Regions from separate parts of the Mesorhizobium sp. BR1-1-13 genome, predicted to be linked through region 1. Evidence: predicted binding sites of a transcription regulator. Region 1 holds the regulator's gene; each other region holds the start of a gene.

What was found. Region 1 encodes LexA, which represses DNA repair genes until DNA is damaged. Its sites were predicted from a motif close to TGTTCNNNNTGTGTTCNG; they were not measured.
Region 2: the regulator LexA is predicted to act here: its motif matches at 1,886-1,903, upstream of LB533_RS12985 (ATP-dependent helicase).
Region 3: the regulator LexA is predicted to act here: its motif matches at 1,690-1,707, upstream of LB533_RS04545 (sel1 repeat family protein).

The regions. Positions count from the first base shown of each region.
Region 1 is NZ_JAIUIH010000010.1:103,048-106,322, reverse strand. It holds gene LB533_RS22005 (ComEC/Rec2 family competence protein) at 1-1,555, shown strand, start outside; gene lexA (transcriptional repressor LexA) at 1,549-2,289, opposite strand; gene LB533_RS21995 (TetR/AcrR family transcriptional regulator) at 2,755-3,275, shown strand, end outside.
Region 2 is NZ_JAIUIH010000004.1:465,643-468,917, reverse strand. It holds gene LB533_RS12985 (ATP-dependent helicase) at 1-1,845, opposite strand, end outside; gene LB533_RS12980 (glucose/quinate/shikimate family membrane-bound PQQ-dependent dehydrogenase) at 2,028-3,275, shown strand, end outside.
Region 3 is NZ_JAIUIH010000002.1:10,499-13,773, reverse strand. It holds gene LB533_RS04565 (AMP nucleosidase) at 1-338, opposite strand, end outside; gene LB533_RS04560 (hypothetical protein) at 440-634, opposite strand; gene LB533_RS04555 (hypothetical protein) at 689-847, opposite strand; gene LB533_RS04550 (DUF2147 domain-containing protein) at 1,055-1,396, opposite strand; gene LB533_RS04545 (sel1 repeat family protein) at 1,842-2,108, shown strand; gene LB533_RS04540 (branched-chain amino acid ABC transporter substrate-binding protein) at 2,507-3,275, shown strand, end outside.

The DNA.
Region 1 (3,275 bases):
CAGAGGCAGCATCGGCGGCGCCGAGGGCGAGATCGCCGCGGCGCTGATCGTGGGTGTGCGTGCAGGTATTCCCGACGAGATCAACGAAGCGATGCGACGCACCGGCATCTATCACATCATTTCCATCTCCGGGCTGCACATGGCGCTGGTCGCCGGCACAGTCATGGGTCTGCTGCGCGGCGGCTTCGCCTTGTTCCCGAACTTCTCTTCCCGTCGGCCGGTCAAGAAATACGCGGCCGCAGCCGCCCTTTTCTCGATCGCTGCCTATCTCGTCATTTCAGGCGTCGTCGTTGCCGCCGAACGGAGTTTCATCATGCTGGCGGTGATGCTGATCGCCGTGCTGTTCGATCGTGCGGCACTCACCATGCGCAACCTGGCGATTTCGGCGATCGCCGTCATCGTGGTGTCGCCGCACGAGGTGGTAGGGCCGAGCTTCCAGATGTCGTTCGCCGCCACCGCGGCCCTGGTCGGCGCCTATGCCGGCTGGTCGGATCGCAAAGCCGACAAAGCGCGGACCCCGCCGCCGCAACGGACCTTGCCCGGCCTCCTGACGCGAAAACTGCTGCTGGCGACAGGTGGGCTGGCAATGACCTCGATCATCGCGGGAAGCGCCACGGCGCTTTTCGCCATCTGGCATTTCCAGCGCGTGTCGCCGCTCAGCCTGTTCGCCAATCTTGCAGTCATGCCGATCGTTTCCGTCGTGATGTTTCTTGCGGTTGCCAGTGCGCTGCTGATGCCGTTCGGGTTCGATGGACCATCGCTTTATCTGATGGGCAAGGGACTGACCGCGATGATCGCCATATCGGGATGGATCTCGCAACGCTCGCCGGTCGACGCGGTCGGGTTGATTTCGCAGCAATCCGTTCTTCTGGTGGCGATCGCCCTGGTCATCGCGACGATGGCCACGACATGGCTGCGGCTGGCGGCACTTCCCTTCGCGCTCGCCGGCCTGTTGACCGTCTCGGACACGCGCACGCCGGACGTGCTGATTTCGGAGGATGCCCGCTTGGTGGCGCTGCCGATCGGCGGCGGCGAGCTCGCGATCAACCGGGCGCGCCCGAACGAATTCACGGTCGACAACTGGAAACGCGCGCTGAAATCCGAAACCATCGTTGCGCCGGAGCTGTTCGGCAGCGGAGACGGACAGTTCGACATCTTCGATCCCGCGCAACTTCCGGCGGGAGCGCCTTTCTATTGTTTCACCGGCCTGTGCATGGCCCGGCATCCCTCCGGGGCGATCATTGCGCAGGTGGAGGATCGCAAGGATGCCTGGAGGGCCTGCGCCTATGCGGATCTGATCGTCATCAACGACCCCGGGGGCTACGACCCCTGCCACAATCCGCTGGTTCTCGTCATCACCAAGCGGCAGCTCGCTCGCAAGGGAAGTGCCGCCGTATTCTTCGACCAGCAATCGGCGACGGCACCGGCCCAGGTCAGCTTTGCCGTCGACAGGCCATATCGGCCCTGGCACGAACAGCGAAAATTTTCACGTGAGGCAAGGGGACTGCCGCCTTACCGTAAACCCGAAAAGCCCACCGCCGAACCCGCTCAGTAGCGCCTGATCAGTCCGACCAGCTTGCCTTGCACCTTGACCCTGTCCGGTCCGAAAATACGTGTTTCATAGGCCGGATTGGCGGCCTCAAGCGCAATCGAGGCGCCCTTGCGACGGAAGCGCTTCAGCGTCGCTTCCTCCTCGTCGACCAGGGCCACGACAATCTCGCCGGGACTTGCGGTGTCGGCGTTGCGGATGATGACCGTATCGCCGTCGAAGATGCCGGCCTCGATCATCGAATCGCCCTTGACCTCCAGCGCATAGTGCTCGCCGCCCATGATCATGTCCGGCGGCACCGAAATGGAATGCGTCTGATGTTGGATAGCGTCGATCGGCACGCCCGCAGCGATACGGCCCATGACCGGGATCGACACCGCTGAAACCGCGTCGTCGTCATTGCCGGCAGCGGGCAGACGCGAAGACGTCGCCGGCTTGATCTGCCGGCTAGGGCTGCCCTGTCCGAGGCTGCCCTGGATGACGCTCGGGGAGAACTTCTTTGCCGCGTTAAGACCCGGCGCGATCGAGTCCGGCAGGCGCAGCACCTCCAGTGCGCGCGCCCGGTTGGGCAGGCGGCGAATAAAGCCGCGCTCCTCCAACGCTGTGATCAGCCGATGAATTCCCGACTTGGAGGCGAGGTCCAGCGCTTCCTTCATCTCGTCGAAGGACGGCGGAATGCCGCTTTCCTTCAGCCGTTCATGGATGAACATCAAGAGTTCATGTTGCTTGCGCGTGAGCATGGCGGCCCCCAAAGGCATTGCACGAAGGGTCTGGAACCAGAATCAGAAAACAAACCCAGAACAAACACTATCTGTTCCAGTTGTGTTCCGCAACCATTTAAAGTTTAATGAATTTGTTAAGGCGGCGGAAACGAAACGCCCTCCCGCAGCCAGCATCCTGCCAACGCGATCCGTCGTCAATGCGCTCTCAGGCTCTTTGAAACTATTTTGGTTAATGGCCTGTGGCCCGGCCGATCTCCACTCTTGGTACAAGCCTGAAAACTGTGTGACCGGCAGGTGCCGGCTGCCTTTCGGGGCGGATCAAAATCTCCGCGGCTCGTGAACGAAACGAAACCAAAATGCCAACTTCCTGCCGGAAAGTGGCCAGACATCACCGGACGCGACGGGCTGCGTTCGTTCGCTCCTTGCTTCCCGTTCGCTTGACTAAACCGTATAATAATGTACGGTTTTCGAAGAGGAACACCAATGACCACGCCGAAGCAGGCCGCGCGACGCGAACGGATAGAGGAGGCCGCCTATGCGGTGCTCCGGGAAACCGGCTACAAAAGCGCCTCCCTGCTTGCCATCGCCAAGCGGGCATCGGCCTCGAACGAAACCCTTTACAACTGGTACGGCAACAAGCAGGTCCTGTTTCGATCCTTGATCGAAGCCAATGCGGGAGAAGCAAGGAAGCTGCTGGAGGACGCTCTTCACCAAGCGCGCGATCCACTCGAAACCCTGAATTCGCTCGGGCCAGTCCTGCTGACCCTTGTGACGGGCGACAAGGCGGTGGCGCTCAATCGCGCCGCAGCCGGCGACGTCAACGATACAGGCACGCTGGGCCAATCGATCGCGCAATTCGGCCGCAATACCATAATGCCGCTTGTCGGCGACCTGCTTCGAACCGCAAGTCGGGCCGGCCTGATCGCCTGTGACGATCCTGTCGAAGCCGCCGACATCTACATCAGTCTTTTGATCGGCGATCTCCAGGTTCGCCGGATCGTCGG
Region 2 (3,275 bases), on a different contig from region 1:
ATGTTCGAGGAAGGAGCGCAGCGATTCATACTCCTCCATGGAGCGGATCAGTTCCTTGAGGTTCTCCAGCCGGCCGGGCGCCTCGACCGAACGGTCGTTCTTCCACATGTCGGTGTAGCCGCTCTCTTCCAGGATGGTCTCGGCCAGTTCGGTGTGCGGCGTGGTTTCCAGCGCCTTCTGCCAGCGTTCGAAATTGGCCGCGACCTCGCGCAATGCGGCGCGCGGCTTGGGCTTCAATTCATCGCTCTCGGCGAGCTTGGCGGCGGCTTCCAACATCGGTACGCGCAGCGCGCGGGCCGTGTCGTGGATCTGGCGGATGGTGGTTTCGCCGAGGCCGCGCTTGGGCACATTGACGATCCGCTCGAAGGCGAGATCGTCGGCGCCTTGCGCGACGACGCGGAAGAAGGCAAGCGCGTCGCGGATCTCCATGCGCTCATAGAAGCGCGGGCCGCCAATGACGCGGTAGTTGAGACCGAGCGTGACGAAGCGGTCCTCGAACTCGCGCATCTGGAAAGACGCCCGCACCAGGATCGCCATGTCGTTGAGGTTATGCTTCTGGCGCTGATAAGCCTCGATGGTCTCGCCGACAGCGCGCGCTTCCTCCTCGGAATCCCAGGCTGCGTGGACGTTGACCTTGCCATCCTCGGGATCGTCGCGATCGGTGAACAGCGTCTTGCCGAAGCGGCCTTCGTTGTGGGCGATGAGGTGCGAAGCGGCGCCGAGGATATGCGCGGTGGAGCGATAATTGCGCTCCAGCCGGATGATGGTGGCGCCGGGAAAGTCCTTGTCGAAGCGCAGGATGTTGTCGACCTCCGCGCCGCGCCAGCCATAGATCGACTGGTCGTCGTCGCCGACGCAGCAGATATTGACTTTGTTTTCGCTCACGGGCTGTTCCGCGCCTGCCGGCGCGGGCCCTCCGCGCGGGCCTCGCAAAGGCTCGAACGCCCGGTCGGGCTTGCGGCCTTCGGCCGAATGCAAATCCGTAGACGTCGCACTACGCCCGCTATTTGGCCGTTGCGCCAGGAGCCGCAGCCACATGTATTGGGCGGTGTTGGTGTCCTGGTACTCGTCGACGAGGATGTATCTGAAGCGCTTGTGATATTCCTTCAGCACATCCGGATTGGCGCGGAAGATGCGGATCGGGTGGCAGAGCAGATCGCCGAAATCGCAGGCGTTCAGCGTCTGCAGGCGCTCCTGATACGCCCTGTAGAGCTCGCGGCCCTTGCCGTTGGCGAAACTGCGCGCATCGCCCTCGGCGATATCGGCCGGGCCTTGCCCCTTGTTCTTCCAGCCGTCGATCATCTGCGCGAACTGCTTGGCCGGCCAGCGCTTGTCGTCGAGGCCCTCGGCCTGGATCAACTGCTTGATCAGCCGCACGACGTCGTCGGTGTCGAGGATGGTGAAGTCTGATTTCAGCCCGGCAAGCTCGGCGTGCCTGCGTAGGAGTTTGACGCCGATCGAGTGGAAGGTGCCGAGCCAGGGCATGCCCTCGACATTGCCTTCGCCGATCAGGATGCCTATGCGCTGCTTCATCTCGCGCGCGGCCTTGTTGGTGAAGGTCACGGCCAGGATCTGCGAGGGAAAGGCTTTTCCGGTCGCCAGGATGTGGGCGATGCGGGTGGTCAAGACGCGCGTCTTGCCGGTGCCGGCGCCGGCCAGCACCAGAACCGGGCCTTCGGTCGTTTCCACCGCCAGCCGCTGTTCGGGGTTCAATCCCTTGAGATAGTCGGGCGCGTTGTTGTGGCCGCTGCGGGCAGCCATGGCGCGCGCGGCGATGCCCGACGGGGCGGTGGGCCGCGCATCGGGTTCATCGAAAAAGGGCATGTCTTCGGAAAAGCCGGACATCGCCCCCGAATGTAGTGATTCGGCGGAGAAAGACCAGAACTGTCTACGTTTTGTTCCACCCCTGATTGTTTCCGGCCTGCTTGACAGGCAGGGCGGGTGAGGGAAAGCTGCGCAAAGGGCAGGGAGGGGATCCTGCTGCCCACGGCCGCCTCGAGGCGTGCAACAGTCGAAGGAGTATCATCTTGGCTGTCACCATCACCTCCCTCATTCTCCTCCTCATCGGCCTCGCGCTTGGCGCCGGCGGCATCTGGTTGGCTTCACTGGGAGGTAGCTGGTACTACATCATATCAGGCATCGCCTTCCTCATCGCCGCATGGCTGCTCTACCGGCGCAGATCCACCGCGCTCTGGCTCTACGCCGCGATCGTGCTGGGCACGCTTGCCTGGGCGGTCTGGGAAATCGGCTTCGACTGGTGGGAACTCGGGCCGCGCGGCGGCATCATCGTGCTCGTCGCGTTGTGGCTGCTGACGCCGTGGGCGAGGCGGGGCCTTGTTGGTCCCGATGGCCGCGCGCCGCTCATTCTCGCCGTTTTGGCGTCGCTGGCGGTTGCCGGCTATTCAATGACGACCGATCCCAAGGATATTGCCGGCAATCTCGACACCGACAAGGTGACCCCGGCGGCTGATCTCGGCGGCGACATACCTGCCGGCGAATGGCACTTCTACGGCCGCACGCCCTATGGCCAGCGCTATTCGCCACTCGACCAGATCACGCCGGAGAATGTCGCCAACCTGCAGCCGGCCTGGACTTATCGCACCGGCGACGTGAAAGGTCCCGACGATGTCGGCGAGACCACCTATCAGGTGACGCCGCTGAAGATCGCCGATACGCTCTACATCTGCACGCCGCACAATTTCGCCATCGCCATCGATGCGGCCACGGGCAAGGAGAAGTGGCGCTACGATCCCCAGGTCAAGCTCGACAAGGACCGCCAGCACCAGACCTGCCGCGGCGTCTCCTACTACGCCGACGCCAAGATCGCTCCCGGCCAGCCTTGCGCGGCCCGCGTCTACCTGCCGACTTCGGATGCGCGGCTGATCGCGCTCGACGCCGCCAACGGGCAGGTCTGCTCCTCGTTTGCCGAAGGCGGTACGCTGAACCTTCTGACCGGCATGCCTTATCCCAAGTCCGGCTATTACTATTCGACCTCGGCGCCGCTGATATCGGGCGGCAAGATCATCATCGGCGGCGCCGTCAACGACAATTATTCGACGCAGGAGCCCTCCGGCGTCATCCGCGCCTTCGATGCCAGCACCGGCGCGCTGATCTGGAACTGGGATTCCGGCAATCCCGACCAGACCACGCCGCTGGCGGCAGGCCAGACCTACACCGCCAATTCGCCCAACATGTGGTCGACGCCGAGTGCCGACGAAAAACTCGGCCTGCTCTACATACCGCTAGGCAACCAGACGCCGGACCAGCTCGGCGCC
Region 3 (3,275 bases), on a different contig from region 1:
TCCGAAACCGTGACCGCGACCCCATGGTTGCGCATGATCAGACGCAGTTGCTCGACCAGATAGCTTTCGAACAGGCTCGGCTGGGTGATGGTGGTGGAAAAATGCCCCGGCGTCGGCATGTGGCCATAGGCCTGGCGTGAATCGATTTGGGTGAACGAATTGGTCGTGACGCCGATCTCCGGGTAGAAGGCGCGGTAGCGCTTGCTGTTGTCGCCGCCGGCGGCGAGTGCCGCGAAGGAGTCGCGCAGGAACTTGGTGTTTCGCTCGTAGAGTGCTTGCAGTGCCGCGACTGCTTTTTCAGCGGTGTCGAAGCTTTGCCGGCCAAAAGGCTCGGGCATGACGACAGATTCGATGGCCTGGGGATAGATTCGCTTTTCCATGGCCCAATATAGAGATTTGGAATCGCAGTTGGGAGGGGTGTCCCGATCGAAGGCGCAATTTATCCGCGCTGCAGGCTGACCAGCAGCACGAAACCGACGCCGGATTTCTTCATGGCTGGCGCCTCGATCGTGGAACCGGCATCGGCACGCATCATCGGCACAGCCAGGACCGGCGCGGCAAGAAGCACCAGGATGAGCGCCGCCCGCGGCAGAAGCCGAACGGTCTTGAAGAGGTTTGCGGCGATGCGGTTCATGGTCTTTGCTTTTCTTTCGAGGTTTTGTGTTTGGTCAGGTCTTTGGTTTCTGTCTCAGGGGCGAAGGGTGGTCGGGCAGGCGAGGCGGCAGGTTCTGGAACTGGCCTCGTCCCAGGAACGGGCCGAACGGCCCGCTTCGGCGACGAGGATGGCGAAGAACATTCCAAACAGGCTCACCAGCAGGCAGACGATGGTGAAGCGGCGGGCGAGCATTGGTCGTGTCTCCTTCAACACGCAGGAGAATGCCCGGGCACGACTGAACCGGCCCTGATGCCGGCGTTCATCTGCCGTTCAAATTGGTTGATGAGTTTTGAGGCGGCGCTGGCCATAAGGAGCATGGCCGCCGGCACAGCGTGCCAGGATCATGAAACGAAAACGGGGCCTGCCGGCCCCGTTTTCATGTCGCAAGGATGGGGTCGATCAGAGCTTGTGCCAGGTCTGACTCTTGCAGATCAGCCCGCCGAGCACGCAACCGCTCATTTTCAGCGAGGTGCCCGACAGCGTCGCCTTGCCGGAGTAGGTCTTGTCGTTTGCCGGGTCGGTTATGCTGCCGGTGTATTTGTTGTCGCCGGACGCCTTGAGCGAACCGATGGTCTTGCCGGCATATTTGCCAGACTTCAGCGTGATGGAAAATGAACCCGAGCCCCCGATGGCCGCGGTATCGCCGGCCTGCGTCTTCCAGTTTCCCTCGATCGGATCGGCCCAGGCCACACCGGTCAGGATCAAAGTGGCCGCCAGGGCCAGGCTTGCTTTTCGAAACATCTTTCCTCCCTTGGATACCCGGCAGGAGGCTCCGCCCGCCGGTCTGCCGCTTACGCAAACGTAAGCTAATCCAGCTCCCTGCAAAACAAAAGCGGTGCCGCAGCGGAAGCTTTGGCAATTCAGAAGCGTCGACGGAAGCAATGTCGGCGGGGAAATGAATGCATGCATGCGCGGCGTTTGTTTCGCGTGGTTAGCGGAGTGTTGATTCCGCTCGCGAAAATTTTCGTCAAATTTGGCGCTATCCGGCTGAATCGCTGGCTTTGTATCCTTAACGAATTTCCACGTTTACCTATTGTTTTAGCTTTGTTTTCCTCAAATTAAGCACGCCATTTAACGACGGATTCAAGCCTGAGCGGCATTCTCGAAAGCATCGAAAGAGCAGCCCGGACAGACAAACGGAGGCAGCTCTCGGGAGCCAGACAGGGCCGGAAGAGAGGGTTGAAAAATGGCACGTTTTGAAATGCTTGAAGCAGGCTTCGGCGCCATGGGGGCAACTGCCCAGGCCGACATTCTTTTCGAACTGGGGATGATGTATGCGACGGGCCGCGATTGCGAGACCGATGTCGTGGCCGCCCACAAATGGTTCAACATCGCCGCGATCAAGGGTTCGGCTCGCGCTGCGGAATTGCGCTCGGAACTGTCGGCTGCAATGTCGAAGGTCGAGATCGCCAAGGCGCTGCGCGAAGCCCGCGAATGGATGACGATGCACTGAATTTGGAGACAAGGCAGGGCGGCCTTCCGGTCCGCCGGGCAAGGACAAGGCCGCGGTAAGACGGCCACGCGGCAAACCAAGAACGCGGCACGCCCGACAGGGCCAGCGGCGCGGCGGCCATGATCCGGTTTTCGGAAAGATCAAGGCCAGCAGGAAGACAGGGAAGGCGAGTTGGGTTCGAGTGCGGGGGCGCTTGAGAAACAGCTCGACAGGCAAAGCCGCGACCGGCCGGAACAAGGCCGGCGCGGCTTTTGCCTTTTTGCTCCAGCGATGCTTCGCAGGCCCAATCGAGCGGCGTCAATGCGCCTAGACAGGCCACACGAAGGATGAAATTGTCCGGCCTCTCTGGAAGAAGCGTGGCCGGGGCGGCCGCGCGTGAGTGGAGGAGTCATACCACAATGAAAAAATTGAGTATTTTGAACGCGGCCATTTTCGGCCTGATGATGAGCACGCCGGTCGCCTTTGCCGACGACATCACCTTTTCGGTGGTCGGTCCGATGACCGGACAACTCGCCACCATCGGCGATCAGTTCAAGCAGGGCGCGCAGGCTGCCGCCGACGCGATCAATGCCGCCGGCGGTGTTGACGGTCGCCAGATCAAGCTCGATATCGAGGATGACCAGTGCGACCCGAAGCAGGCGGTTTCGGTCGCCAACCGTATCGTCGCCAACGGCGTCAAGTTCATCGACGGCCACGCTTGCTCGGGTTCGAGCATTCCGGCTTCCGCCGTCTATGCCGAAGCCGGTGCCCTGATGATGAGCCCGGCCTCCTCGAACCCGGTGCTGACCGACGCCGCAGCGAAGGCCGGCTGGCCGACGATCATGCGCCTCTACACGCGTGACGATGCGCAGGGCGCCTTCATAGGCCCGTGGATCGCGAAGAAATATGCCGGCAAGAACGTCGTCATCCTGCATGACAAGAGTGCCTACGGTCAGGGCGTTGCCGATGCGGTCAAGGCGACGATGAATGCCGGCGGCCTGAAGGAAGTGGACTATGAAGGCATCAACGCCGGCGAAAAGGACTATTCGGCGCTGGTCACCAAGCTTAAGGACCTCAAGGCCGACGTTGTCTATTTCGGCGGTTATCACCCGGAGGCTGGCCTGATCCTGCGCCAGTCGGCGGAACAGGGTATCAAGTTCCAGCTGATCATGCCCGATTCGATAGCCT